Regions from separate parts of the Bacillus sp. CZDM1 genome, predicted to be linked through region 1. Evidence: riboswitches for the same ligand, from Rfam matches in the RefSeq annotation. Region 1 holds a riboswitch; the other holds the start of a gene.
The links. A riboswitch is a leader RNA that binds a small molecule or an ion and turns the genes downstream of it on or off. The one in region 1 is predicted to bind glycine.

Region 1 (7,121 bases):
GAACCTCTGGTGGTTTAGATATCATTGCGATTATTCTTTCGCGAACAAGTAATGTTAGTGTTGGTCTTCTTCTTACTGGTATGAACGGCCTCATCGTTCTAATTTCTGGAGCTGCTTTCAGTTGGAATATCGCCTTATACACGCTTTTGTCTATCTATTTAACCGGTAAGATGATTGATACTATTCACACGGATCATATTAAATTGACCATGCAGATTGTTACTTCAAAAGGTGAGTTAATACGAAAGGAATTATTGGAATCAATCTATCGAGGGATTACAATTATGGAAGGTTATGGCGGTTACTCCCAAGAGAAAAAACAGATTATCATGATGGTCGTTACACGCTACGAAACGACACAAATAAAAAAAATTGTCCGAAAACATGATGAAAATGCATTTATAAATATATTTGAGACGGTTGAAGTTGACGGTGTATTTGCTAAAAATTAGGAGGGTTACGTTATATATAAGGAGTATATCTTCCAAAGAGGATAATACTCCTTTCTCCTTTAAAAAGGGTGATGGCTGCCACGAGGCGCCTGTCACCCTTTTGTCATATATTCCACATTAAATTTCTACTTTTGTTCCTATCCCTGCTTGATTGGCTTTTTCATAGACGGCAGCAGCAACAGCTAGGTCAAAGTAGGCGATGCCGACGGATTTGAAGAATGTGATTTCATCATCTGTTACTCTCCCAGGAATTTGACCGGCTGTTAATTCTCCAATTTCACCGTGTAATTCCGAGAAGCTCCAGTTTCCGGCATTCGCCGGTATAATGAAGTCGCCAGCCTCTCCCTTTACACCTTCAATTGTATCTGCGACAATCTTTGAGCAGCGATGGAGTGTTTCCTCATCAACCTCCTGCATGTGTGGCGAATAAGATCCAACACCGTTTATATGTGTTCCTGGCTGCAACGCACTTCCGGAAAATAAAGGAGTTTCTGAGCGGGTGCTGCAGATGACAATGTCTGCCTTTGACACCGCCTCATTGACATCTTCCATGATGTGGATTTCCCCAGCATACGTTTGCGCCAAATCATTTATTTTTTCAGCAAAAGCCAGTGCTTTTGCCTTCGTCCGATTGTACAGCATAATTGACTTGATATCGCGGACTTCCAAAACAGCCTGAAGCTGTTCCTCTGCCATCGCACCACATCCAATGACCACAACTGAGGTTACATTTTTCTTCGCTAAATGTTTGGTTGCAATACCGCTGACTGCACCGGTTCTTAATCTTGTTAAATAAGTTGCATTCAAACAGGCTAAATGCTCTCCGTTATTCGTATCACTTAATAGAATAACCCCTTGAGTTGTCCGTTTCCCAACGGAAGGATTATTTGGAAAAATGGTCACTACCTTCACTGAAGACTTCCCAATTGATTCGATAGCGGACGGCATATAGAGCGCAGACGCTTTTTTCTCTGGAAAATCTAAGACTGTCCTGTGCGGATTTAGGATTTTCCCTTCTATATAATCAGCCAGGGCGGATTCCAAATCTTGAATGGCATCCTTCATCGTATAAAGTGAGCGAATTTGTTGTTCTGACAGTATAAGCATTCAATACCTACTTTCTAAAAAGAAACACATTGCAGTAAAGCATATTCTCTTTTAAATTCTAATTTATCAAATCTTTTACCCTATGAAGAAATTCTATCACTCTATTTGCATTTTCGCGACCGCTTCTAATTCCAACCCTGCATCTTTAGGCAATCGCGCAACCTCAACTGTTGTTCTCGCAAAAGAGCGCCTTTCAATGTGAAAAGCGCTCTGCTTCTATGCCGATAATTTAATACTTTTTTCCGTTTTTCTTCTATATGAATACAAAGTAAATAATAATATAAACCATAAAGGTGTCAACAATAAGGCAGGACGTGTTTCTTCAGCAACCAGCATAATGATGAGAATGGCAGCAAACAACGTTAGAACAGCATAATTAATAAATGGTGTGAATGGTGCTTTAAATTTTGATTTAGCCTGCAATTTTGGCTGTGTTTTCTTGTAACGTAAATGGCAAATGAGAATGACACCCCAAACCCAAATAAAACAAATTGCACTAATCGTTGTCACGATACCAAAAGCTTGTTCCGGAATCAGTTTGCTCAATAGAGCGCCTACTGATACGACTAGTGCAGATACCCATAAAGCATTACTTGGTACATAATTTTTATTCAGTTTTGCAAACTTGGCTGGTGCCTGGTCATTTTTGCCTAAATTAAACAGGATCCGGCTGGTTGAAAACATCCCGCTGTTACAAGCAGAAGCGGCTGAAGTTAAGACGACAAAATTTATAATTCCTGCTGCAACCGGAATTCCGACTAAACCAAACGTTTTAACAAAAGGACTTTCTGCAGCATTTAGCTCTGTCCATGGGTTCACACACAATAGGATAATCAGAGCGCCAACATAGAAGAATAGAATCCTTACAGGTATTTTATTAATTGCCGATGGGATATTTTTTTCTGGATTGGCTGTTTCCGCTGCCGATACACCCACTAATTCCACACCGACATAGGCAAAGACGACCATTTGGAAAGATAGTAAGAAACCTGAAATGCCGTTTGGAAAAAGTCCTCCATGCTGCCAAAGGTTTTGAACCGTAACTGTTCCAACATCTGTCTTGAATCCTATCACCAGCAAAATAACCCCAATGCCAATTAATACGAGAATCGTTATTACTTTTATTAAAGCAAACCAAAACTCTAATTCTCCGAAAAGCTTTACCGTTAATAGATTCAGTCCTAATAAAATGATTAAACAGATAATGGCAGGTATCCATTGTGGGATATCAAACCAATATTGTACATATAGACCAACTGCAATCACATCAGCCATAGCAACCATAATCCAACAAAACCAATACGTCCATCCGGTTACAAACGCTGCCCTAGGTCCAAGATAATCTTCGGCAATATCTGTAAAAGATTGATACCCTGCTTTAGACAACAGGAGTTCTCCTAGTGCCCTCATAACAAAAAAAACGGCGATACCCACAATTAAGTAAGCAAAGATGATGGACGGACCCGCCAGTTGAATCGCTTTACCAGATCCTAAGAATAATCCAGTGCCAATAGTGCCGCCAATTGCGATTAGTTGAACATGCCGATTTTTTAACTCTCTCTTTAATTCTTGCTGTGCCAAACCTAACTCCTCCTTAAAATCCTTTAATGTGAAACAATGAGCATTGATTTCACCCAATATCTTTATGAGTGACTGCTCTTTCTTCTTTTCCAAACGAAAAAAAAGAGATTGGATGTCCTCCAATCTCTTAGGTATAAGAATAGCAAATAATATTAGTCATGCTAAAGATAATCAGCATTACAAATAAATATTCAGTACTCTTCTGTCCTTTTGCCTGAGATTGTGAACCCTTCGGCGCCGCTTAAATTCCAGCGGTCTCTCCAGAAGCTGCTCCTGCTATAGTGTGATCCATAGCAATCATAGCCTTCTAATTATTTAGTTATTTAATAGAGTTAAAAATATCTTTAAATAATTTTTAATTTTAATAGTAGATTAATACTTTGTCAACAATCAATGTGATTGTTTTCTTGAAAATGTTTTGATAGCCATTTTCGGAGAATTATGATAATATAAATTAAATTAAAAAAGACCATGTGTAACTGGCGAAACGCGGATAACCGCGAGGGAGCACATGGTGTCGCAGCCGTTCGCCTGGGCAGAGGTAAGGGATTTATATCCCTTACCTCTTTCTGTTTATTGAAGCAAAAATTAGGAGGGAAATTATGAGCACTATCACTTTAGAAAAAGTAAAAACGATCAAAACACTCAATAATATTGCGGAAACTGGACTAAAGGTATTCAATAAGGGCAATTTTCAGATTGATAACAGCAGTGAAAATCCGGATGCAATCCTTGTTCGCAGCTTCAATATGCACGCATTAGAAATTGGCAATAATTTAAAGGCAATCGCAAGAGCTGGAGCAGGTGTGAATAATATTCCGGTAGAAAAATGTACAGAGCAAGGTATCGTTGTATTCAATACTCCTGGTGCAAATGCCAATGCCGTAAAAGAAATGGTGCTAACCTCATTAATATCTTCTTCACGAAACCTTTTTGCCGGTATTGCTTGGGCAAAGGCATTAGATGGTGAAGGTGACCAAATTCCAAAGCTAGTGGAAGCAGGAAAAAAACAGTTTGTCGGAAAAGAAATTAAAGGAAAAACGTTAGGTGTCATTGGTTTGGGAGCAATTGGTGCACTTGTAGCGAATGATGCGCTTGATTTAGATATGGATGTGATTGGATTTGACCCATTTATCTCTGTCGATACAGCTTGGAATTTGTCACGGAATGTACAGCGGGCAATCACAATTGAACAGTTGTTCTCAGAATCTGATTATATTACTGTACACGTACCGTTTACCGAGGATACAAAAGAAATGTTTAACAGTGCAACATTTAGCATAATGAAGCAGGGTGTTCATATTTTAAACTTCTCACGTGGTGAGCTTGTGAATGAAAATGATATGGCAACAGCTCTTGAAAGCGGGAAAGTTGGAAGATATATTACAGATTTCCCGAATGAAAATGTGCTTAAAATGAAAAATACTGTCCCGATTCCGCACTTAGGTGCCTCTTCATTAGAATCCGAGGAAAATTGTGCTATAATGGCAGCCCGTCAGGTGAAGGAATTTTTAGAAACTGGAAACATCAAAAACTCAGTGAATTTCCCAAATACTTCCCTACCTTATACAGGAAAGCAACGAGTAGTGGCATTTCACCACAATGTTCCAAACATGGTCGGACAGATCACGTCCGCTGTATCAAGTTACCATTTAAACATTGCGGATATGGTTAACCGAAGCCGAGGGGAATACGCGTATACTATGATTGACATTGATAATAAAGTAAATGGTGATGTTATTCCGGCATTAGAGGAAAAAATCAATCAAATTTCTGGCATGGTAACCGCTCGTATTATTTAAACATAAAATAGGAATTAAGTTTCCATAAGAAATGGAGCCAAGTTTCAAACTGGCTCCATTTCTTATGCCTCAATCAAGGTAATTATTTTAAAGTACGTTTTAGGAATTCCCTAGTACGGTCTTGTGTTGGATTATTGAAAATTTGCTCTGGACTTCCTTCCTCCGCAATAACTCCCTTATCCATAAATACAGCGCGATCTGATACTTCTCTTGCAAATTCCATTTCGTGCGTTACGATTAACATTGTCAGACCTGATTCTGCGAGTTCCTTCATGACTTTTAGAACTTCTCCTACCATTTCTGGATCAAGTGCGGATGTTGGTTCATCAAACAGCATTACATCTGGTTCCATGGAAAGTGCTCTTGCAATCGCCACGCGCTGCTTTTGGCCGCCGGATAGCTGCTTTGGCTTCGCGTTGATATATTTGTCCATTCCAACAACCTTCAAGTACTTCATCGCTACTACTTCTGCTTCCTCTTTGGAGCGTTTTAATACTTTTATTTGTCCTACCACACAGTTATTTAGAACATTATGATTATTAAATAAGTTAAATTGTTGGAACACCATGCCTAAATGCTTCCGGTAATCCGCTACATCATGCTTTTCATCTAAAATATTTTCGCCATGATAGATAATTTGTCCGCCGCTTGGTTTTTCTAATAGATTAATACAGCGAAGAAGAGTTGATTTACCAGATCCTGAGGATCCGATGATGGAGACAACTTCTCCTTTATTCACCGAAAAATTAATGTCTTTTAATACTTCATGTGTTCCAAAGGATTTGTTTAAATGTTGAATATCAATAATCTTTTCCATATTCTCTCTCCTCCTTCTCCCATTATTTTTGATTTACTTCTCCTTGTGTGTCGTTTCCAATCATCGTATAGTTGTCAGCACCATCTAATCTCTTTTCAAGGTATAGCAATATTCTTGTTACAATAAAGGTCATCACAAAATAAATCATACATGCTACGAAAAATGATTCGAAATATCTAAAGTTATTACCCGAAATCGATTTTGTAACAAAATATAATTCTGTAACGGATATAACATTCAGAACGGACGTATCTTTAATATTAATAACAAATTGATTCCCTGTTGCCGGTAGAATATTTCGAACAACCTGTGGCAATACTACATTCCACATCGTTTGGAAATGAGTCATTCCGATAGCATGAGCTGCTTCGAACTGTCCTTTATCGACCGAAACAATCCCACCACGTACAATTTCAGCCATATAGGCTCCCGTATTAATTGATACAACAATAATCGCTGCAACAAAAACATTCATATCGATACCAAATGCTAACGCAGAACCATAATAAATAACCATCGCTTGTACAATCATCGGTGTTCCACGGAAGAATTCAATATAGATTGATAGAATTGCGTTAATTACATTTAACAAAGCTTTCTTTGCCCCACGTTCAGGCATTGGGATGGTTCGGATTACCCCTGCCGCTAATCCAATAATTGCCCCAATAATTGTCCCTATAAGAGAGATCAATAGTGTTAAACCAGCGCCACGAAGGAACATAGGCCAGTTTTCTGCAATTATTTTAATGACCCACTCAAGACTCATCTTTTATCCTCCTTTACTGTATAAAACCGACTGTATGATTCAATACAGCCGGTTTCTCATGATTAATTTGCTGCTGGTTGATTCTTAATAGCATTATCCATAATACTGGTACGGTCTTCCTCTGAGATACCAGCTAAAATTTCATTGATTTTATCTGTTAAGTCGCTGCCCTTTTCAAGTCCGACTGCGATTGCTGTATCATCTGCTGATGTTTTAAATCCTTCTTCAAATTCAACCATTACATAGTTTTCATTTGCAGCTGAGGCACTAACTCCTTCTGGACGCTCAGAAACGTATCCATCAATCATTCCTGATTCAAGGGCTACTCTCATAGCTGGGAAGTTGTCCATTGCTGTTTTCTTTTCTACACCTTCAATTTGATCGATCACTGAATAGTGGAAGGTATTTAATTGAGCTGTAACTTTTGCCCCTTTGAAGTCTTGGATAGAAGTAGCACCTTCATACTTGCTGCCCTTTTTTACAACCATCACTAAATTGGATGTATAGTAGTTATCTGAAAAGTCGATTGTTTCTTTACGTTCTGCTGTTGGTGACATACCAGCGATAATTGCATCAATTTTACCTGATTGTAAAGC
Region 2 (24,344 bases), on a different contig from region 1:
ATGAACTGATAATTCCTGCCCATATTCTTTTTCAGTTATTCTGCAAGTTGGATTTTGACATGCATAGCTATCACGTTTTCTTGCCCTTTTCCTTTGCTGTATCCAATTTGGACCGTAGTATTTTTTACTACCTGTCTTTAAATGCTTGGAAATTGAAGAATGATTGAATGTTTGGCTCAGACTTTTACATGCTTTTGAACAATAGTACTTTGTTTTAGAATGACATGCCATAACCCAAATTGGCTTATCACAAACTTTACAAAGACGATAAAATCCTTTAGTTTTCACCATACTATTCCTAATATCCTCACAATAATCACTACAGGAATATAATCTCTTTGAATACCTTAAGGGTGAGGGAAACTCACGTTGGCAAATAATGCATTCACAATATTCAAACCTATTATATTGGGGATAACTTCTAATATTAAACATTGAGTTATTTTCCTTTTTAATATTACCCATTAATACCCCTCCACTTATAATTTTAGAAACAAATTTATATTTTATGAAATCTTCTTGACTTCCTTATATCCATATCAGTTGTGTTCTAAAAGAATTAAATTTATGAATTGGAACTTTTGCCTAATATTATTATAAAACAGAAACGTACGTTCTGCAAAGTAATTTCAAGCTTACACTTAGTCTTAAAATTATCTGTGAGAACTAAAATAGGGAATCAGCTTTAAGCCGACTCCCTAAAAGTAATCTTTATAAATATATTTTATTATAAACCGCATTTTAATTGAGCGTTACAGTTTGTGCAAGTATTACATCCGCCAATTTCTTCGACTGTCCCTTTACGACAAACTGGGCATGTGTTGCCTACTTCTGAACCGATCGTAACAGAAGTTGAACGTAAATCATTAATCGTATCGATTAATACAACATGTGGTTTATTAGTTGTATGGGTATGTGTATGTTTTTGATCATATGTGTCATCAACATGATTATCTTCTGCTTTTAGTGTTAGAACTTGAGTATCTCGTGAACCGTCTACATAGACCGTACCACCCTTTGCTCCACCTTTGTAAAGGCGCTCATATACCTTTTCTACTTGTTCTACACTATAACCTTTTGGTGCGTTAACGGTCTTACTGATGGAACTGTCAATCCAGCGTTGGATGACACATTGTGTATCTGCATGGGCTTCCGGTTTTAATTCCATAGCCGCTACAAACCAGTGCGGAAGATTTTCCGGTTCTGCCTCTGGATTTGCATTTAAATACTCTTGAACAATATCTGCTTTTACTTCAATAAACTTACCTAAACGCCCACTTCTGAAGTATGAGAAGGAGAAGTAAGGCTCGAGTCCTGTTGAAACCCCCACCATTGTACCAGTAGATCCTGTCTCTTTTATTCATATAAAGACGCTACTCTTTATACCGCTTATAAGCTGCTTGTGCTTTCACACAAGGATAGACTATATCAAACACTCAAAGAGTGCCCTCCTATTTCCCACGCCAATCGCTTGCGAGGTACGAGCTGCCGCTCTAGTCGTTGAAGCTTTTATCTTATTACTACTAAATAAGATAACTTGCCTGCTGATTGCCCATTGTATTATCTGTTTCATTTTCAAACCATCACGCTTATTGTCACCAATTACGTTGTGGTTGAAGCAGCTTTAGGGTGTCCCAGCAATTAAAGAGGTTTCGATTATGTGTCACCACATAAAAGCCCAAGTTATTTAGGTGCAACAGTTAATAGGTGTGAGTTACGAATTCCGTACTCAAGAATAGATTGTCTAATGTCTTCAGGCATTTTCTTCATATAACCAGTGTTAATAAACGCCTGACGAAGACGGTTAGTTTCTTCTTGAGTTTTACCTGTTAAGAATGGGAAGCTTTCCTTTTCTTTAGCTAACTCTACCGATGTCTTATAAGCAGTTGTTGCGATCGTTTCAAAAACCTGATCAACGAGTTCGTTACCTTTTTTAGAACCATACTCTGTTTCACAATAGATAAGCATGTCGTGCAATCCCATTACGCCAAGACCAACTCGACGCTCTCCAAGAGCTTGCTTCTTATTTTCCTCCAGGAAGTATGGAGTGGCATTTATCACGTTGTCCTGCATTCTAACGCCAACTCCTACAGTTTTCTTTAATTTTTCAAAGTCTACTGTTTTTGTTTCCTTATCCACCATTTCAGCCAAATTAACAGCTGCAAGGTTACAAACAGAAAATGGTGCGAGAGGCTGCTCCCCACACGGATTGGTTGCAACGACTTGTTGTCCATATGCTTTTGCATTTGTCATGTCGTTGGCATTATCAATAAAGAAGATTCCTGGTTCTGCAGAGTAGGTTGCGCAAATGTTTATTAGATTCCAAAGTTCTTTAGCTTTAAATTTCTTATAAACTCTTACTTTGTGGCCAAGCTTTTCCCACTCACGAACGTCGCCAAATTTATGCCATTCTTCATTGTAAATTTTCATTTCCTCTTTACTATAATGTTCAACATAAGGGAAACGAAGCTCATAGTCACTATCATTTTCAACGGCTTCCATAAATTCTTTCGTCAAACAAATAGAAATGTTCGCTCCAGTTAAGAACTCTGGATTATGAACCGTATAGTTACCACCTGTTTGTATCTTATCTTCAGCCTCAGCGATGATATCTTCATCAAAACCACCTAAACCACGGATCTGTTTATAATTCAAAATTCCTTGATACATTGCCTTTTCTTGGGCTGTTAAAGGTGTGAACTTAAGTTTATCCTTAGCATGTTTCTTAATTGTTTCATCATTTGAATTATCAATTAAAAACCGTAGAATTCTAGGGTTTTGCATTTTTGAAATAATAAATTCAATAACGTCTGGATGCCAGTCCGCAATCATGAGCATCTGAGCACCTCTGCGCGACCCACCTTGTTCTACTAAATGTGTCAATTTCGCAATATCATCTAACCACGATACTGAACCCGATGATTTTCCATTTACGCCTCTTGCCAAGGTGTTTCTTGGTCTTAAAGTTGAACCATTTGTTCCTACACCGCCACCGCGGCTCATGATCTCCATTACCTGCTTACGGTGATCTGAAATGCCCTCACGTGAGTCTGGAACGAACGGCATTACGTAGCAGTTAAAGAATGTTACATCTGTTTCAGCCCCGGCGCCATAAAGAACACGACCAGCTGGAATGAAGTTCATCGAAACAAGCTCGTTATAAAACTTTTCGAACCACTCTCTTCTCTTCTCTTCTGTTTCTTCAACTGACGCAAGCCCTGTAGCATTCCTCTTGGCTATTTGCTCATAGAACAGTTCCAAAGGTTTTTCAATGACATCTAGTGACTTCCATATTAAACCTGTGGCACTTTCTTCGGGGTCATCAAGGACTCCTCTAAACTCCTCTTCCACTAAAACCTTTGCTTTTTTACTCTCCCAATCTATCTCCATGATGTATCCAAGTCCGCGTGCTGGGAATTTTGGATCTTCTTTTATCGTGAGTACAACAAAGTCGCCATTTGTTAGGGTTATTTTTGCAGTGTCTTTGAAGGTGTAACGGTCCAACATGACCAATCGTGAAACACCCTTATGAGTTATTTTCATATCTGGGGTAACCGGGTGCACCTGGGGGAATAAGTGGATATCCTCATTCAACCTTTCAAAATCAATATTCATTTCTTGTCTAAAAACTACAGACATGAGAACAACTCCTTCAAAAAATTCTATATCTTGTATGAAATTCTAGTAAGTGAGACTATATCTTGTATATCTTGCTGACTCGATATAAATAAATTAACACAGGTTGGATATACAAATCAATATATAGTACCGAAAATATTTTCGACACCACTACATATTGTGTTTTATGCAGAAATAAATAAGTTTGTCAAACTTAAAATAAACTAGAAACAGGAGAAAAGACAAGATATCTCTTTGATTTCGGCATAAAACGAGTAAATTTAACAAAATTCGCAGGTTGCGATTTTAAATTATAGGGAAAATCACGAAATAAAAGGAGTTAAATTGATTAACGAGAATATTAAAAAAGGTATACTTAATTAATAAGTCAATAAGAGGAGGAGAAAATAGATGATAGCAAATATTGAGAAAGTTGAAAAAGGCTATTCTGCCACATATGAACGCCTTCTTAAACATCCTGTTGAGGAGATATGGTCTTATTTAACCGATAACGAGAAACTTCCAAAATGGTTTTCAGAGCTTCGTGTAGATGAACTCCGCGAAGGGGGACTAATTAAGTTTGACATGGGGGATGGTACCTTTGAGGACATGGAGATACTCGAACTAAAAATGCAATCTGTATTGGAGTTTACGTGGGCAGAGGACGTTGTCCGTTTTGAGTTATCGCAGGAGCAAGATGGATGTTTATTAGTCTTAAAAGAAAAAATGAATAAAATAACCGATCATACTCCAAGAGATCTTGCTGGGTGGCATGTCTGTTTAGATGTCATAGAAGCATTACTGGATGGCCGGACTATTGAACGTAAAGAAGAATGGAAAATCTGGTATGAAAAGTATATAAAGGAAATAGAAAAAGTCACACAACAATAAAAAAATCAGGCGAACATCATAAATGGGTTCGCCTGATTTTTTTATCTTTTGAAGTTCCAGTCATCGCTTTCATATCGTTCTTTTGCAATTTTATTTACATATGCAAGTTCTTCTTCTGTTAATTGATAGGATTCAAGTTCGATATTAAGCCCATCAGCAAATCCTTTATAAAAAGCTTCTTTTGCTTCCTCAAGTGAAATTCTTCTTGGACTGATTTCATTAATAGCAACTGCTTTATTTTTGAAAGTAGACTTCATCCGTTCCTTTACTCTCTCATTTGGATATTTAAATAAACTGAACAGTTTATCTTCATCTAAATCTAAAAGTATCGATCCGTGTTGGAGAATGACTCCCTTTTGCCTTGTCTGTGCACTTCCTGCGACCTTACGACCTTCAACCACGAGTTCATACCAGCTTGGTGCATCAAAGCACACTGCTGAGCGTGGATCCTTCAATGCACTCCGCTCTTCGTCTGTTTTTGGAACTGCAAAGTATGCTTCTAATCCAAGTTGATGGAATCCTTTTAAGATCCCTTCTGAAATAACACGATAAGCCTCTGTTACCGTTTTAGGCATTTCTGGGTGATCCTCAGAAACAATGACACTGTACGTAAGCTCGTGCTCATGCAGAACACCACGGCCGCCAGTAGGCCGTCTTACAAACCCTAATCCATGGGCTTTTACTGCCTCCAAGTTAATTTCTTTTTCAACCTTTTGGAAATATCCTATCGATAGAGTTGCAGGTTCCCAGCCATAAAATCTGATAACCGGTGGGATTTTCCCTTCACTATGCCAATCAAGCAAAGCCTCATCCAACGCCATGTTAAATGATGGTGAACAATTTCCAGAATCTATAAATCGCCATACCTCTTTATCCATTTAAAAACCTCATCTTTATGTAGTTTACTCTTGTTTTAGTCTACCAAAATCTGATATGAATTCAAAACGAGAAGTTTTTGGTATAATGAAGAAGAAGTTTTTGTCGTTTATTCTTTATCTTTGCACGATTGACTTATATAATAAAACATAGTGTACCAAAGCTTGAAAGGAGCAAAAAGAAATTGAATTCACTTATACCTCTATTAATCATCATTGTAGCAGTTATAGCTTATTCCGTTTTCACCTATTTTTATCAAAAAAGGATTGTTAAAACGGTAACGGAAGAGGAGTTTCGTGCCGGTTATAGGAAGGCACAGCTAATCGATGTACGTGAACCTAACGATTTCGAAGCAGGTCATATTTTAGGAGCTCGTAATATTCCGATTTCCCAAATAAGAACACGAATGAAGGAGCTTCGCCCAGATTTACCTGTTTATTTATATGATCAAAACGGAATGCGGAGTGCCCGTGCAGCACAGTTTCTACATCGTAAAGGTTACAAAGACCTTACCCAGCTTCAAGGCGGGTTTAAAAAATGGTCCGGTAAAGTGAAAGTAAAAAAATAAGCCAATGAAGACTTCCTTTTAAGTGGAAGTCTTTTTATTTTGTGCATAGAAAAGGGGCCAGATTCTGCTGTCAGAATCTGGCCCTTCTATATGTTAAGCCTTTTGAAATCTAAGAATTGGTTTACGAGCTGCTGTTGCTTCGTCCATACGACCTACTACGGTTGTGTGAGGTGCTTCTTGGACGATTTCTGGGTTCTCTTCTACTTCTTTCGCAATTTGAATCATGATATCTACAAATGAATCAAGAGTCTCTTTAGATTCTGTTTCAGTCGGCTCTATCATAATACATTCTTCTACATTCAGCGGGAAGTAGATGGTTGGCGGATGGTAGCCAAAATCAAGCAGTCGTTTTGCAATATCCAAAGTACGAACACCTAATTTTTTCTGCCTTCTTCCACTTAGTACAAACTCATGTTTGCAATGCTTATCAAACGGAAGATCATAATACTCAGCCAGTCTTCTCATCATATAGTTTGCATTTAATACTGCATACTCTGTTACCGCCTTTAAACCGTCAGGCCCCATAGAACGAATGTAGGTATAAGCACGTACATTAATTCCAAAGTTACCATAGAAAGGCTTCACACGGCCGATAGATTGCGGACGGTCATAATCAAACACATACTCTTCACCACGTTTTGCTATCACTGGCTTCGGAAGGAAAGGAATCAGGTCTGCTTTTACACCAACAGGACCTGAACCAGGACCTCCGCCGCCATGTGGACCGGTAAAGGTTTTATGAAGATTCAAGTGAACAACATCAAATCCCATATCTCCCGGTCTAGCTTTTGATAGAACCGCATTTAAGTTTGCACCATCATAATAGAGCTTACCGCCTGCAGCGTGAACAATCTCAGCCATTTCAACGATATTTTCTTCAAATAGACCAAGTGTATTCGGGTTGGTTAACATTAAAGCAGCTGTATCTTCGCCAACCACTCTTTTTAAATCGTCTAGGTCAACTAAACCATACTCATTTGATTTAACTGTAATCGTTTCAAGCCCAGCTACCGTTGCCGATGCTGGATTTGTTCCATGTGCTGAATCGGGAACGATAACCTTTGTACGCTTTAGATCCCCATTTGCTTCATGGAAGGCACGAATCATCATTAATCCAGTCCATTCACCATGGGCACCAGCTGCTGGCTGTAATGTCACTTCGTCCATTCCTGTGATTTCAATTAAATGCTGCTGCAAATCATACAGCAGCTCAAGAGCACCTTGGACAGAGCTTTCGTCTTGAAGCGGATGGACATGAGCAAATCCATTAAACCGAGCTACATTTTCATTAATTTTTGGGTTATATTTCATTGTGCAGGAGCCTAATGGATAAAAACCAGAATCAACACCATGATTTCTACGTGAAAGGGCGGTGTAATGACGCATAATATCAAGCTCAGATACCTCAGGCAGCTCTGGCTCTTCTTCGCGCAAATACCCTTCCGGAAGAAGACTGCTAAGTTCTAATTCAGGAACATCCATTTCAGGGAGGCTGTATCCAATTCTTCCTGGTGTACTAAGTTCAAAAATGAGTGCCTGGTCTTGGTTATGCATGTAAATCCCCCACTTCTTTCACAAAAGTATCAATTTCTTCCTTCGATCTTTGTTCTGTAACCGCAACGAGCATGTGATTTGCGAGCTCCGAATAATCACTGCCTAAATCGTATCCGCCAATCATTCCTTTTCGCAACAGCTCTTGATTAATTTCTTTTACAGGTTTATTTAATTTAACAACAAATTCGTTAAACGAGTAACCATCATGGATGACTTCAAAACCAGCTTCTTTAAATGCAGTTTTCGCATAGTGAGCCTTTTGCAGGTTAGCAGCGGCAATTTCGCGAACTCCTTTTTTACCCAGCGCCGTCATCGCTACTGAGGCTGCCAGGGCATTTAATGCTTGGTTAGAACAAATATTAGATGTCGCTTTATCCCGACGGATATGCTGTTCACGGGCTTGAAGAGTTAGTACAAAACCACGGCGTCCTTGATCATCAGTTGTCTGGCCGACTAGACGGCCTGGAACTTTACGCATTAACTTAGTGGTTACTGCAAAATATCCGCAGTGTGGACCGCCAAACGCAGTAGGGATACCAAACGGTTGTGCATCACCAATAACAATATCTGCTCCGAACTTACCAGGAGGTGTTAATACACCTAGTGATAGCGGATTGCTTGAAACAACAAACAGTGACTTGTGAGCATGGATGATTTCTTCAAGTTCCTTTAATGGTTCAATTCGGCCGAAGAAGTTTGGATACTGAACGATCACTGCTGCAATCTCCTCGTTTGCCAAACCTTTTAAGGCTTCAATATCTGTTACCCCGTTATCAACAGGAACTTCAATCACTTCAAGATACTGTCCTTTTGCATACGTTTTGAGGACTTCCTTTGATTCAGGGTGAACGGCACCTGAAACAAGGATTTTTTTACGTTTTGTATGACCAGCACTTAGCATTGCTGCTTCAGCTAGAGCTGTCCCGCCATCATACATAGAGGAGTTCGCAACATCCATGCCTGTTAATTCACAGATCATCGTTTGGAATTCAAAAATAGCTTGAAGCTCTCCTTGAGAGATTTCTGGTTGATATGGTGTATAAGCTGTATAAAATTCAGAGCGGGAAATAACATGGTCGACAATGACTGGCATGTAATGGTCATAAACCCCTGCTCCTAAAAAGGATACATTTCGTTTTAAATCGGCATTACGAGAAGCCATGTTAAAAAGCTCTTTCATCAAAGCAGTCTCTGACTTTGCTGCCTTGATGTTATATTCACCTTTAAATCGTACTTTTTCTGGGATATCGCTGAATAATTCATCAACGGAACTAACACCAATTGTATCAAGCATTGCCTTTTTATCTTCTTCAGTCATAGGTAAATAACGATGTTTCATAACCTAATCTCCCCTCGTGTTTACTTTTCTCGTTTATAAAAAGGTGTTGGGACTATTTTCGCCTTTAGGCGTTTTCCGCGAATTTCCACGTCAATTTCAGAATCAATACCTGCATGTTCACTTTTAATAAGGACAAGTCCAATATTCTTTTTCAAGGATGGTGATTGAGTTCCAGTTGTAACCTCACCAATTAGCTCTTCGCCTTTATATACTGGGTAGCCGTGACGTGGTATACCACGATCAATCATTTCAATTCCTACTAACTTTCTAGCCGCCCCTGCATCTTTTTGCTGCTTAAGTACTTCTTTACCAATAAAATCTGCTTCTTTGTTCAACTTAACTGCAAAGCCAATTCCAGCTTCTAATGGCGAAATTTCAGGAGACAATTCTTGGCCATATAGAGCTAAAGTTGCCTCAAAGCGAAGTGTATCCCGAGAACCAAGCCCGCATGGAACAACGCCATCCTCTTCTCCAGCAGATAAAATCGCCTTCCAAAGTTCTACAGCATCTGACGCATCGCAATAAATTTCAAAGCCGTCTTCACCAGTATACCCAGTTCGTGAAACTAGTGCATTTTTTCCATTAATCTCCATTTCCCATTGGAACTTAAAGAAGCCAATTTCAGTTAAATCGCTATCACCTGCAAGCTTTTGAAGTACTTTTTCAGCAAGTGGGCCTTGCAGCGCCAATTGAGCCATTTTTTCAGATAAATTATCTATCAAAACATTTCCCTCTAAATGGGCTTCAAGCCATTTGAAATCCTTCTCAATATTCGAGGCATTCACAACAAGTAAATAATGATTGTCTTCTATTTTATAAACTAGCAGGTCATCAACAGTGCCGCCATTTTCATAGCACATTGCATTGTATTGTGCTCCGCCATTTTTAATTTTTGAAATATCGTTTGTTAACATCTTTTGCAAGTAGTTTAAGCTGTCGGGTCCTGTGACGATGATTTCCCCCATATGCGATACATCAAATAACCCAGCCTTTGTGCGGACAGCTTCATGTTCTTCCTTGATGCTTGAGAATTGAACAGGCAGCTCCCAGCCTCCAAAATCAATCGTTTTCCCGCCATATTCCTTATACACTTCGAATAGCGGCGTGCGTTTTAATTCACTCATCAATAATCCCCCTTTAATCAAAGATGTTTTTCATAGGTTGATACCTTGTTAAATACTTTAGTGCATAAACAACAAAAAGGACAGAAACCTCCCTTTTACGAAAAAGAAGGTCTCTGTCCTTGCACCTGAAAGTTTACCTAGGCTAGGCTTTCCCCTTTGGTGGCTGCCCTTTAGTCAGCACTCTCCAGAGCTGCGTCAAACAAGAGTTCTTTTGCCTGAGAGATTCACACATTGTGCTTGCTCCTTCGGCGCTACATCAGTAGTCTCTCCCCTTGTCATCATCCGCATTATAATAATTTCAAATTCGGGTCATACTAAAATATACATCTGAAAAAAATTATTTTATTACAATATTTAAAACTTTCAAAGCTATTTACATCCTACCATTAAAGCATAATATTGAGCAATAAATTTTTCTGCAAAAGGGAGATGAAAAACATGACAGTTCAAATAGAATTTGATTCCTCTTGGCAGGATGAATTTTTACATAGAATTGAAAACGATGGCCCTTGGGGAAATCGGGAGCTTTTTAAGCTGGCAGTTGGAGTTGAAAAACATCTGATAATCCCTGATTTTGAAGGCTTACAAGCACCAAGTCATCTGCCTAATCTAACCCCGCTGCCCCATCAGCTCGAAACCGCAAAGCAGGTAATTGAAAACATGAATGGAAAAGCTATTCTTGCAGATGAAGTGGGTCTTGGAAAAACAATAGAAGCCGGACTTATATTAAAAGAATACATGATTCGCGGCCTCGTTAAAAAAGTATTAATTCTCGTTCCCGCTTCGCTAGTGACCCAATGGTCCTATGAATTAAATAGTAAATTTTTCATTCCTGCTGTTTCTCAAAGAAAAAGCTATGTATGGGAGCAATGCGATGTAGTTGTCTCTTCGATTGATACCGCTAAACGGGACCCTCATCGTGATATTATTTATAAACAAGACTACGATTTAATTATTATTGATGAGGCACACAAACTGAAGAACAATAAGACTAAAAACTATGAGTTTGTTCAAAATCTAAAAAAGAAGTTTTGTCTTCTTCTCACTGCAACTCCGATACAAAATCGGATTGAAGAAATCTTCAATCTTGTTTCCCTATTAAAACCGGGACATTTAGGCAGTGAAACAGCATTTTATGAAAAATACAAACGGGATGCCCGCTCATTAAATGACAATGCGCATTTGAAAGAGCTGGTAAATAAGGTAATGATTCGAAACCGGCGTGCCGATACAGGTATTGAATGGACCAAAAGACATGTAGAAACGATTCCGATTGAATTTTCACCTCAAGAGAAAGAATTGTATGAAGCCATTACTGAATTAAAAAGTGAGGGTGATTGGGTTCAAACAAGTGCTTTCTCGGTGATGACCTTACAGCGTGAAGCCTGCAGCAGCAGGGAGTCCGTATTTTATACTCTTAAAAATATGCTGCAAAAAAAAGAAAATCCAACAAAGTCATACGAAGATCAAATTCAATATTTAATTTCAAAGGTAGAAGCAGTTACAACAAACTCAAAAGCAGAAAAGGCATTGGAGTTAATCCAAAAAATCGATGATAAGGTAATCATTTTCACCGAATACAGAGCGACCCAAATGTATCTTCAATGGTATTTAAAACAAAATGGGATATCATCTGTTCCTTTCCGGGGCGGTTTTAAGCGCGGGAAAAAAGACTGGATGCGTGAGCTATTTCAAAAACATGCACAAGTCCTCATAGCGACTGAAGCTGGCGGCGAGGGAATTAACCTCCAATTCTGTAATCATATAATTAATTTCGATTTACCCTGGAATCCAATGAGGCTTGAGCAAAGAATCGGCAGGATTCATCGTCTTGGCCAGGAAAAGGACGTAATGATTTATAACTTTGCCATCCAGAACACAGTTGAAGAACATATATTAAAGCTTCTATATGAAAAAATTGAACTATTTGAAAAAGTTATAGGTGATTTAGACGATATCTTAACGAAGCTAGACTTTGGAAGTATTGAAGATCATTTAATTGATATATTTGGACAATCCTGCTCTGAAGGTGAAATGCGAATTAAGATGGAAAACCTTACATCTATGATTGATTTGGCTAAAGACATGCAGAAGGAGGATTCACATGCAGCAGCTGGAAATTCATAACTTTCTTATACGCTATTTTCAGGCTAATGAATGTGAAATAACTGAAAATGGCCCTGGATACTTATCTGTTCAGTTATCGATTGAGCTTGATAAGGAATTAATGAATAGACCTTTTTATTGGCACTATTTAGAAAAAACGGGTGGAATAGCTAATCCAATGAAGCTTACTCTTATTACGAATCCACAGATAGCGCCCGAAAATATAAAAGGGGAAACCATTCATTTTGGGTCCCCAAGACTGCATCAAATATTTCAATCAACAAAGAAACTATCGAGTTACATCAGGCTTTATGAGAATCACCAGAATAACAATCAACAAACGCCATTAATGCCTTGGTTGTGTATGAATGTTAAGATATCATATCAATGCGACCGGAAACGGGATATTTTTAAATCAATCGGTTTGCAGCTCATAAATGGACAAATGGTAGAGGATTTCCATGATCATCTGCAGAATGTTCAGCTTACACCGAAAATACCAGATTATTCATTTACACTATCGCCGCTTGTAAAACCGAAAAGCGGTTTGGCACGAATTGAAAATTATCTAAAAACAGTAATTGATGAAGATGATCATTCTTGGGCTGAGGATGCCAGGAAGCGTTGGGAGAAGGATTTGCAGCTTCTTCACCATTTTTATGAGGATGCAGAAGAAGAAAATGAAAGTTACGAAACAGAGAAAAAAGCTTTACAGGAACAGTATGAACCAAAAATAAACATCTCGTTTATTAATGGCGGATTGTTTTATTTAACCGATAAGGCTGTTTAATACGAAAAGCGGAAGCGCCTTGACCAGGGAAAAAATGAACTGCTTTTTTCCTAGGGAAAAATGCAGTTCATTTTTTCCTAGGGGCGACAGGCATAAGACGAGCCGGCGGAAAGGTTGCTCTTTAACCTTTTTGACGGATTGGCTTATGACCCGAGCTCCTAGGCGCTGGAGCTAGACAGAACAATAAAGAAGAAGCAGACATGATTCTGCTTCTTTACCTTTTTCTCCTATTTTTTACTTCGATATAAAAAATATAGGGAAGAATCCCGAACCAACGATACCAAAAAGATGCCTTGGCCTGCTTTCTCTCTTCCCGGAGCCGTTTTCGTTCATCTTTTGGCTGGTCCGCATATTTAACAAGAGTTTGAGTCATATATTTTACATAATCATTTGTTTTCATGGACACACCTGCCTTTATTTCTTCCCTAAAAGTATGTCCATATTTTATTTTTTCAAACTACTAAGACCCTTAATAAATTTCAGCCCATTTAATCATTTTTTTTGCGGCAAGATCAAAAAAGCCGCGTCCTGCCACTGTTTCACCAGTGTGCATTTTAAGAGTAAAGTTGATTTTCTGTACCGACCCGATCGGAATGTCTGCTTGATATCCCATAATCCCTTTTTGATAGGAGAATGAGCCCTTAACTGGTACAACACCACCGGATTGCAATAATTTTTCGATTTTTTTAAAAGAAGAATGGAAATAATATTCCTCCTGAAGAATCACAGTTGTTTCATACGACAATTTCCTTTCAGATAGCAATTGTTCTACACGAAAGGAAAAAATAGAAAGAAACAAAATGAGTACCACTAAAGTCAATGGATATGTAAATCCTCGTTCACTGCTCCTCATATTACTGGAAACCATTCAATATAGGAATGTACTACAACACTGTATTCTCTTTCCCAGACATCTTTTACGGTAATTTTCACTGAGTTATTTATCCTTGTAAACGTGACCACAGAAACATTCTGCAGTAATGTTTCATGTCCAGTAGAATTCACTCGCTTTCTTATATTACTGCCATACTTTTCATATAAAACTTTTTCATTACCTAGGGTTAATACCAGGTTACCTGAAACCACTTCCACTTTAGAGCTAATATGGATTTCCTTTTTTATCTGACTGCAAAATACGTCCCACTCCATGTTTTGGAGTCTTACATTTGAATCTTTATTGTCTAATATGATTTGAAATACCGGAAACATGAAAAATACGATCGTTGTGAAGATTGAGAATGCAAAAAGCACCTCAAGGAGAGTAAAAGCTTTTTCATTCGGGTATCGCACAGTCTTCAAAACTTGAGAGAAGTGTATTTTCATCAACTTTCACACACACCTCCTTTTGTCCACTAACTGAGGTCAAACGCCAGTAAATCTTATATTCTGTTCCATTAAGGTTTATGGAGTAAGGGGTATTGGTCCTGTCCTCAATTAAATTTGCTTGAAGTTCTTCAAATAAAAACTGTTTAGCTCTTTTTTCTCTCACATGCTGCTGAGATTGATTTGCAAAATCTATTAACAAAGGCACAAAAAACATACTCAGCATAAACAAAGCAGACAATGATAAAAGGAGCTCGAGTAAAAAGAAGCCATCATTCTTCCAAAACATAAAACCGTCCCTTTCCAATCAAAAGAGTTAATTTGTAATCCTGCTGCGGCGTCCGAATAAATAGTGTACCGAATCTGTCTACATTCCCATTCCGATTATATTTAAAATATAGTGGGATGGTGCCCTGACCTACAGTTATCCTCGGAGAATAATTTCTTTCGACTATGCTATTAACACCCGCTGCGATGACATACGTATGCTCATTCTCTATAAAGATAACACTCACTTCAGTCTGATTAGCGATGGCATACTGCTGACCGTAAAATAAATCTGCTTTTAATTGGGAAATAAAGGACTTGGTAGTAGCTATTTGGTATTGTGGCTTTATGCTAAAGACAGTTATCGAAGAGATGATTAAAAAGATGGAGAGAACAAGCAAAGATTCAATCAATGTAAATCCGTTTTGATTGTAATGCATTACGTTGTTGGTTTGGCTACAGCTGTTACTTTACCTTCTGAATCAATCTGTACATTCTTTGTTCCATTTGGACAACCGGTATCTTCAATAAGATAGCCATCAGTAATTAGATTTGCCATCGTAGGCACCTTATTATTTTCCATAATATAAGACTGCACCTGTGCTTGAACCATTTTCACAAATGCCTCACAGCCTTTGTTGTTAATATTTGTATTATGCCTGGCCACATTTGGAATTGTAACAATTAATAAAACCGAAATAACCAGCATCACAATCATCATTTCAACAAGTGTAAAACCTTTTTCATTTTTCATCATTAATTCCTCCATTTTATATTGTTAGCTTTTCTATATTCCATCTAATAGCTGGAACATCGGCAATAATATTGCTAAGTACATTGATACAACAAGAAAGCCAATAAAAAGATAAAGAACAGGCTGAATCATTTTTAAGCTTTTTTCAATCCGTTCCTCCATGTTTAATAAACAGTGCTCGCTAAAAAATAGTAATTCTTGTTCTAATTTCCCATTTTCTTGTCCATGTTTTATTATCATCGAAAATTCTCTCTCAAAGAATGGGAATGAAGCCAGGATTGACTCAAGTTTTTCACCGGTTAACAGCTTTTGCTTAATCTCCGATCCCAGCACGCTATAAAATGGCTGCCTGTGATTTTTCTCAAATAAGAGCAGAGCTTCAAATACGGATATTCCTCCTGATAAAAGAAAACTTAGCTGGACAGAAAAATAATGGGTAAACAACAATTTGAGGATTCTTCCCACAATCGGAAATCTTACGAGTTGTGACCGTTGCTTCAGGACGGAGATTTTCCGAAACACAAAAATATAATAAGTTGCACCTGATGCCAACAGAAGCAGGAGGATAGCCATTAATATTGGAACATATGTGTCGAAAGAGGAGAGTATCTTCATAAAGAAATTTGCTTCAAGACTCATAGATTCAAAGAGACTAGTGAATTTTGGCAGCAATGATTTCTGTACAAACACTAACAAAAAACCAGTGATAAAGATAAGTAAGGCTGGATACTGTATAAGTTTTACTAATTTTTTTCTATCATTCTCCTTTACTAATGCTAGACTGCTCCCTTCTAGAAGTGCCTCCGAAAAGCTGCCATGCCGCTCCGCAAAATAGACGTAACCAATTAAATCCTTGTGAAAGCCTAGATTACTTAGGACGTCATGGAATGATACCCCATTTCTCAGCTCAACTAAACACTGATACAGCTCCTCCTTTCGATTCTTTGATAAATGCAAGGATAAACTTTCAATTGCTTCTGCAATAGGGTACCCGCGTGCCAATAATTCTCCTATCCTTTTTAAGAAATTAGCCTGCTCATTAACAGACCAATTATGGCGCTTCATGATCATACACCAAACGATCGTATTCAGACTCTTTAATATAACCCAGAACAATCCCTTTTTTTATTACTTCTCTTACTGTCGTGTATCGCGAAATAATATTTTCTCCTTTCGCCTGTTTCATCGCAGCATTAAGATTTCTCCCTGATAGAAGTTCAAAAACACTCGCTCTTTTCCATCTTCCGTACGAATAGCAGAAGGGTGAACACTCCCCTTCGCAATATGGACATGTCAGCTCCACTAATCGCTGAGCTGTAACTGCAATGAGGGTTTGTTCTACCTCTAACCAATTTACACCAAACTCATGGAGACGGTATACCGCCCCCTTAGCGTCCCTTGTATGCATTGTACTGAGAACCAAATGTCCTGTTAATGCAGCCCGCACTGCAATTTTAGCTGTTTCCGCATCACGTATTTCACCGACCATAATAATGTCGGGGTCATGACGAAGAATTGCCTTTAGGCCCGCTGCGTATGTTACGCCCGCTTTTTCATTCACTTGTATTTGTAAAACAGAATCGTAGTTTTTTTCGATAGGGTCTTCAAGTGTGATTACGTTACGATGAAAAAGATGTGCGGTTTCATTTAAAAGGGAGTAAAGAGTTGTGGTTTTTCCTGATCCGGTTGGACCAGTAAAGATAATTAATCCATGTGCGTGTTTGAGAAGGGCAAGTAGTTTTCTGGTCATTCCAGGAAAAAGTGAGAGTTGGTGAAAGGGAATCTGTTCTTGTTGAGGCAATAGTCTGATCACCAGACTTTCTCGATTGTTTGATGGAAGGGTTGAAAGCCTAAGACCCATTAATTTCCCATCCACTTCACAAAAAATCGCACCGCTTTGTGGGCGTCTTCGTTCTCCGATATCCATATTTGCAGTAAATTTAAAATGTGAAATTAACCTGTCGCATTCATCTTTTGGAAGTGATAACCGGGGAATGAGTTTGTTCGTTAAGCGGATTTGAATGAGAGTGTCTTTCTTTCTGGGTACAATGTGAATATCTGTAGCTTGGTTTCTAGCAGCATCTTTGATAATCCTGTTTGCTAGTATCTCGATTGAACTTACAATGAGTAACACCACCTTTTATTTTGTCTTTGTAGTAATTCGACATCATTCATGCTATTCCTTCAAGATTCTTTCTTTTTTAAAAAAATATTTTTGGAGTTTATTACTTCGTAATCCCCTAAAAAACAACTATTGACAAATAGGTTGTATAATTTTTGTATAACACTTGTTTAACCAAACCCGGATGTACATTCTTTAAATGTGAACAATTTCTAAACATATAGTGTTAACATTGTTAACCTCATTCCCATGTTTAAATAGCTGTATTATAATTGGATTAAATTATGGGGGTTCGAGGTGAACAGAGATGGAACAAACATTAAAGATAACAAATGTTTTATCAGATCCAACTAGGTATTACATCTATCAATACATTACGAAACGTCACCAAGAAGTAACTGTACAAGAGGTGGCTGAGAACTTTAATATTCATCCCAATGTTGCAAGATTACATTTATCAAAACTTGAAGATGTTAACATGTTAGCTTCTGAAACTAAAAAGACTGGTAAAGGCGGCCGACCAAGTAGATTATACCGTTTATCGGACGATGTAATTCAATTGCACTTCCCGTTCCGGGATTATATGCTTCTATCCAAAGTAGCAATTACTACTATGCTTACATTAGGTGAAGCTGGTAAACAAGCTCTTTATTTAACTGGTAAGCGTTTTGGAACTGAAGTAATTGAGCAGGAATTGACAAGAAGATCCTTTGGGGAAGAAATAGAATTTGATCAAAAGCTAACCATATTAAAAAGTGCTGCAACATTAGCAGGATTCTATCCAGAATTCGAAGTTAATGGGGATCACACAAAAATTTACTTCCAGATTTACAATTGTCCGTTCAAAGAAGTTGCAGAGGAACACGAAAGTGTTTGTGCTATGCATCATGAGTTCCTAAAAGGAATGTTTGAAGCATTATTTGACAATGTGGAGCTAGTTGAGAAAGAAAATATCATATCTGGTTGTGAAACTTGCTCTTACCAGGCGCTTGTTTCAAACTAATTTGAAACTTTATTTACATTTGAACTCCTTTTCTTTATAATATTTCTTGATGGTACCGTAGGGGAAAAGGAGGGATACATATGGATCGTATGTACAGGGTCTTGGGTTTCTGGACAGGTATTTTCACCGTAATGTTCTATTTAGGTGATATGGATAAAACTGCCATGCTTTTCTTAGCCCAAACTGGATTCTTTGTTTTGTTAAGCTATCTAAAATTATCCGAACGTATGTACATGTATGTTTTCTGTGGGTATTTGACAGTATTCTTCGCAGGCTTCACTTATTGGACAACATTTATGATGCCGCTGGGTGGAGGACATTGAGAAGATATTAACACATAAAAAACACCGGACCTATTCCGGTGTTTTTTATTCTATAAATAGATTACCTTTTATACCTTTTTGTTGAATAACTATATGGAAAAACGAGCTCATACCAGACGGCATTATCAAACTGCGAATAGCACGATTTCGTTTGCTTACCTCTGAAAATGGATTTGGATCATAATGGTTTTCTAACTCCTTTAATATTCCTGCTTTAAGTAAAAACTCATCCTGCCTAAGCTTTGAATGGAATAACAATTCTGCCTGCTTACCCTTTTGTATTAGCCAATCAAAATGAATGTGTGTCGTTATGTCCATTTCTCCAGGGTGCTCCAAAACATCATGAATCATTTGGTGCTGATAATATCCCCTTAAGCTTCCCTTTATTCTTGAAGGCTGCTTCCAGTCCTCCTTGGTATATCCATAATCCGCTGTTACTACAAGCCCCCTCTTTAACACGAGGGATATATCTTGCACCATCCCTTCCATTAACAAAGGCACTTCTATTCGCTGCTTATCCTTTAATACCAAACCGCTTTCCTCTAAAAAAGTATAGATCGATGAATTGGTTAGCGGAACATTTTCCTCATATAAGGTTTCATTTTTCATTCCCACCATAACCTCATACAATTGACCGTTCACTTTCTCAATTACATGAACAGGCATGGCATCAAATAATTCATTGGAAAAGACCATCCCTTCAAACGCTTCAAGTTCATCAAGGCTGGTTACTTGCGTTACAGTATAGGCAGGCTTTAATAATTCATTTTGCAAACTCAAATGATAGGGACTGCTCTCTACAATTATGTATTTGAACGGAGTTTTGATGGAATCCTCCCATTCCTGTAAAAAGGCATGAGCAAAGCGACCATTTCCTGCACCAATCTCACAAAATATAGGTTCTAAATCATTTTCTTTACAAACATTTGCGAACCATTTGGCAATTATTTTCCCATAAATATCAGAAATATTACTTGTCGTAATAAAATCTCCTTGGCTGCCAATTTTTTGTTTATGTTTCATATAGTATCCTAATTCAGGATGATAGAGGACTGCCTCAATATACTCTGCATAGGATATTAAGTTTAGTTCTGAGTTTGAAATTAACCTCTTTAAATAGCTAAACATAATTTTTTCCTTCTTTCATTTTACATCATTGACACAGTGATAAATTTGTTATATTGTAAATTTAGTAGCTTAACTATATCCCTCCCATTATTTATAATAGGACATCCCCCAAAAAAGCCCTTCTCCGACGAGAAGGGCTTTTCTATGGAACAAATCCGTCTAGCACAAGCAGCCTGCCTAGGCGCTGCCGCTTTGGGATTTAAAAACCATTCAAAAACGGATTACTATCCATTTCTTCTCCAATTGTGGTTATAGGTCCATGCCCCGATAAAACAGCTGTTTCTTCTGGTAAAAATAATAATTTTTCATGGATACTCTTCATTAATTGTTTATGGTTACCCCCTGGGAGGTCTGTTCGACCAATACTGCTCTTAAATAGTGCATCCCCTGATACAACAAATCCCTCGGACTCAAAGTAATAGGATACACTCCCAGGCGAATGCCCTGGAGTCTCAAAAATAGAGAACGTAAAATCACCAATCGTTAACGTTTCCTCTTGTTTTAAGATATAGTCAGCTCTTTTCATTTTCATCAACTCTTGCATTTGAAAAAACTTCGAACCATTTAAAGCCGGATCTATCAGCCAATCTTCTTCCTCTTCATGAATATAAACAGGAATCTTAAAGTAGTCTCTTACCTCATCAACGGCACCAATATGGTCAAAATGTGCATGAGTTAAAAAAATTGCAATTGGTCTGAGTTCTCTCTTTGTTAACCACTTAATTAGCTTTTTCCCTTCACTGCCTGGATCAAAGATTAAACAGGATTTGTCAGGTCTTTCAACTATGTAACAATTTGTTTGTAATACCCCTAGAGGGATTTGAGACCATTTCATTTCTTTCATTACCTCCAACTATTTTTACCTTACTATTATTTTACACTATGTAAGCTTCATTGCTAACTTTTTTAGCCCTCGACAAATGATAAAAAAGAATATAAAATAAGAATCGAGTGTATATAATATTCTTACATAACTATTTTAGAGATTTGGGCTAAGCCCAAGTATTATCTAATAAAGGGGGCTTTATTAATGGGAGTAGTTATTATTTTTGCTTTGGTTGCCTTACTTGCTGCTTATGGTGCATTCACTGCCCTAAAAAATAAAAATTTCTTAGGGGCATTTTGGGCAGTAGCAACATTGGCTGTTTTTGGCTGGTTTGCAATCATGACCCTTATTGAAAGTGGTTTTCCTACAGCACACTAAGCTCGGGGAAAAATGAAAGACTGCCAACCGGCAGTCTTTTTATTTTTCTACGAGCTCAGATATTTCTTTTGTTTCTAAATTAATGATTTTTTCAAAACGATTTCCATACAGTGCAGCTTCCCCAGTAGGTGAGAGCAGAATTGGTTCATTCTTCTGTCCTTGCAAAATCATATCGCTGTCACCCTTATTAATATCATAACTTACAAGTTCAAAGCCTTCTGTGTAAGCATCGGCTTCAACACTTTTTATGGGCTTAAAGGTAATGAATTTCCCTTTACTCTCATTAAAGTCATGGTAAGGAACTAACCAGCCTGAGAACATTGTCAGATGAGGGATAGAAAAAGAAAATAGCTGCTTTTTGTCCTTATTATAAAAACGATATGATGCTTGTAATTGCTCCTCATCCCTGGCGGTAACAGTCATTAGAGTATTTTGATAGGATGAGAACTGAAGTACATCATTGAATAGTACTTCTTCACTTTCTGCTCCCATTTTCTTTAACATGAGTGGCGCAAAAAGTGAAGGGCTCGTTTCATCCCAGTTCAGATAGGCCACTTCATCTTTCCCTATCCACTTAATAAATGGCTGAGGAATTGATAATTCAGTTGTTTTACTTTGTTCAATATTAAGCAGCAGCATTTGATATGTCCAATCTTCATTAAAAGAAGAGATTAGAATTTCCGACTCATTATATGGGTTCCATTCAAAGGCTAATTCATACGAGGGGAAAGATTTCTTTATTCGTTCAGAGCCCTCAGGAGATAGGATGATAACCTGTCCTTCATAGGTGGAAGGAGAAGTTTGTATTAGTATATTCTTTTTTGATGGGCTAACCTGTAATGTGACAATTGGGTCCTCACTCTTATATAGTAATTCACTTTTACCAGTTAAAAGATTATAAAAATATACAGATGATGATTGCTCAAGGTTAGTAATATAGAGTAACTGATGGTCAGAAAACCAGCTCCCTATTTTATAGAATTCACCTTCAGGAATTTCAATTGGGAGTTTCCAAGCTTCTACTGGCTGAGAGGGTTTGTTATTATCCTTGTCAATTTCTTTAGAAGGGCTGGGCTTGGCATCTTGTTGGTGCGTGCAGGCACTAAATAAGGAGACAAAAATGAGTAAAAACATGATTTGGAACATATATTTAATATTCATTTTACTACTGTTTAAACCCATTTTTCTCCTCCCTCCCATTTCTTCTTAATAATTAGTACGTTATTATTACAAAAACGTTTCAATAATAACAGAATTATTTTAAAAATAAGAAAAAAGTCGCAGCTGTACGACTTTTTCTTATTTTCAAATAACCATCACAATAGTTTATTTTAATGTCATTGATTTCATTTTACAAGTAGTGGAAGTACTATTTACAAATAAAGTGAGGCTAGAAAAATACCCTCAACTTTTAGGAGAATGTCATTAAATTGAGATAAGGGCAATGGATTTATTCCCCTTCCAAGTTCTAAAGTAAAACCAGGGCGTTTAAACTCTTGAATATACCAATCCTTGAATCCCGCATGACTATCTACATTTCGTATCGCCTTGTATCCACTGACTCGTTCGAATTCCTTTGCCAAGACTTCTGATTCTGGAGGTTCAAAGCCTTCATATCCCCAATAGAACTCTTCGCCTTGGGTATGAAAAGCCAGAATTCGATCGTAATGATTTTCTTTCATTAAATCTGCCATCGCAATTGCTTCTGGTTCTGATAATGAAGACTTGCCTGGATAATCTCTAGGTGCAGGAGACTTAGGCTCCTTCCGCTCCTGCTCAATCTCCCAATTCGCCGGAAACTGGTTGTTTAAGTCTACCCCTCTTATATTTGCCTTCCAATGAACAAATTCATTGCTGCCTTCATTAATGTTTACCACTTCATCCTGACGGCTTGCAGGTGGACCATTTAATACTAGGTCTACCCCGTCTGGATTTACCAATGGTACAATTGATAACTCCGTTTCATTATATAAATTTATTGTATTAATTCCTCTTATTGCAGTCCGATTTGTTAATGAAAGGAGGTACTGATTCACTAGGGTCATTAATACCATCGTTGTAATCCATTCGTTTGCATGAAAAGAGGCGTTCATATGAACCTTTTTTAACCCTTTTCCGATTCTAATTTCTTGAATGGGCTTCCCTAAAACACTAGTGCCTATTGTATCAACATGAATAAATGGATAATACTTCTTAAGAGTTTTTATTTGCTTCACTAGTATCCTTGAATCAAATGGTAATTTCGGAATAAGATTTTGCTTTGAAATTCGTTCTGGCAGATAGAGGATTTCACCTGGAATTAATCGATTGGGATCTTTCATTTGATTTAGAATCATCATAGCGTCAATCGGTACTTTTTTTTCATTTCCGATTTTCCACAAAGTATCGTCTTCTTTAATTGTGTACGGAACAGAAACGTAGCCTGGAATGACTATTTTTGCACCTGATTTCAAACTAGAAGCTTCTACCTTCTCGTTTGAATCGGTAATAAGTTCAAGCGGTACCATAAATAATCGGCCATAATACGAAAATGAATCACCTTCACGGACTCGAACTTCCATTTTTTCTGCCTCCTTCCATCATAAAAATCATATGATGAAAGGAAGCAGAAAATGAGCACAATAAAAAACCTGCATGTTATTGCAGGTTTAATTTGCTCTTTATAAATTTAGTTTATTTTTTATAAGCCAAGCTGCACCAATTGCTCCTGCATCATTACCTAATGTTGCCAGTGAAAGAGCTGTAGAATCTCTAACTGCTGAGAAAGCAAACATAGAGAAGTTTACTTTTACTGCGTCTAATAAAAGACCACCTGCACGAGATACCCCGCCGCCAAGTACAATCGTTTCCGGATTCAGTGTATTAGCAATATTCGCAAGAGCATATCCTAAATGGAAGGCAACTTCATCGACAATTTTTTTAGCCAGTTCATCACCATTTCGAGCGCTATCAAAGACATCCTTTGCTGTAACGTCCCCATTTTCAGAAAGTATTACGGCTAGCGGCCCCTTTGCATCAGCTTTTGATAGTTCATTCTTTGCCAAACGAACAATCCCCGTTGCGGAAGCAATTGTTTCAAGACAGCCAGACTTTCCACAGTTACAAGGCGCTCCTCCAAAAGGGATAGACGTAATATGACCAATCTCCCCAGCCGCACCGTTAATACCTCGTACGGTATCTCCGTTAGCAATTACGCCGCCGCCTACACCCGTTCCAAGTGTTACACACACTAGATCTCGGGCACCCTTACCGGCACCATTCCACATTTCCCCTAATGCTGCACAATTAGCATCATTTTCAATAACCACTGGCAAATCTGTTAGTGAATGCAAACTTTCTTGTAAAGGAAAGTTA

Region 2: linked by a shared signal. The riboswitch ahead of gcvT (glycine cleavage system aminomethyltransferase GcvT) and the one ahead of ACY3XC_RS27865 (amino acid permease) in region 1 are both predicted to bind glycine.

Annotation. Positions count from the first base shown of each region.
Region 1 covers NZ_JBUESO010000025.1:19,929-27,049, forward strand. The annotation lists gene ACY3XC_RS27855 (YitT family protein) at 1-452, shown strand, start outside; gene ACY3XC_RS27860 (ornithine cyclodeaminase family protein) at 570-1,559, opposite strand; gene ACY3XC_RS27865 (amino acid permease) at 1,776-3,140, opposite strand; glycine riboswitch at 3,333-3,414, opposite strand; ZMP/ZTP riboswitch at 3,606-3,684, shown strand; gene ACY3XC_RS27870 (phosphoglycerate dehydrogenase) at 3,743-4,942, shown strand; gene ACY3XC_RS27875 (amino acid ABC transporter ATP-binding protein) at 5,025-5,759, opposite strand; gene ACY3XC_RS27880 (amino acid ABC transporter permease) at 5,782-6,525, opposite strand; gene ACY3XC_RS27885 (transporter substrate-binding domain-containing protein) at 6,588-7,121, opposite strand, start outside.
Region 2 covers NZ_JBUESO010000001.1:507,457-531,800, forward strand. The annotation lists gene ACY3XC_RS02720 (HNH endonuclease) at 1-465, opposite strand, end outside; partial or broken gene ACY3XC_RS02725 (vitamin B12-dependent ribonucleotide reductase) at 728-1,360, opposite strand; partial or broken gene ACY3XC_RS02730 (vitamin B12-dependent ribonucleotide reductase) at 1,690-3,639, opposite strand; gene ACY3XC_RS02735 (SRPBCC family protein) at 4,030-4,509, shown strand; gene ACY3XC_RS02740 (lipoate--protein ligase family protein) at 4,551-5,387, opposite strand; gene ACY3XC_RS02745 (rhodanese-like domain-containing protein) at 5,570-5,953, shown strand; gene gcvPB (aminomethyl-transferring glycine dehydrogenase subunit GcvPB) at 6,047-7,507, opposite strand; gene gcvPA (aminomethyl-transferring glycine dehydrogenase subunit GcvPA) at 7,500-8,846, opposite strand; gene gcvT (glycine cleavage system aminomethyltransferase GcvT) at 8,867-9,970, opposite strand; glycine riboswitch at 10,164-10,252, opposite strand; gene ACY3XC_RS02765 (DEAD/DEAH box helicase) at 10,409-12,097, shown strand; gene ACY3XC_RS02770 (YqhG family protein) at 12,075-12,866, shown strand; gene ACY3XC_RS02775 (YqzE family protein) at 13,081-13,266, opposite strand; gene comGG (competence type IV pilus minor pilin ComGG) at 13,336-13,677, opposite strand; gene comGF (competence type IV pilus minor pilin ComGF) at 13,716-14,189, opposite strand; gene ACY3XC_RS02790 (hypothetical protein) at 14,140-14,478, opposite strand; gene comGD (competence type IV pilus minor pilin ComGD) at 14,462-14,896, opposite strand; gene comGC (competence type IV pilus major pilin ComGC) at 14,896-15,210, opposite strand; gene comGB (competence type IV pilus assembly protein ComGB) at 15,244-16,275, opposite strand; gene comGA (competence type IV pilus ATPase ComGA) at 16,262-17,344, opposite strand; gene ACY3XC_RS02815 (helix-turn-helix transcriptional regulator) at 17,640-18,335, shown strand; gene ACY3XC_RS02820 (DUF2626 domain-containing protein) at 18,416-18,658, shown strand; gene ACY3XC_RS02825 (class I SAM-dependent methyltransferase) at 18,704-19,786, opposite strand; gene ACY3XC_RS02830 (MBL fold metallo-hydrolase) at 19,986-20,621, opposite strand; gene ACY3XC_RS02835 (DUF2759 domain-containing protein) at 20,817-20,990, shown strand; gene ACY3XC_RS02840 (YqgU-like beta propeller domain-containing protein) at 21,030-22,172, opposite strand; gene ACY3XC_RS02845 (M14 family metallopeptidase) at 22,364-23,551, opposite strand; gene ACY3XC_RS02850 (ROK family glucokinase) at 23,651-24,344, opposite strand, start outside.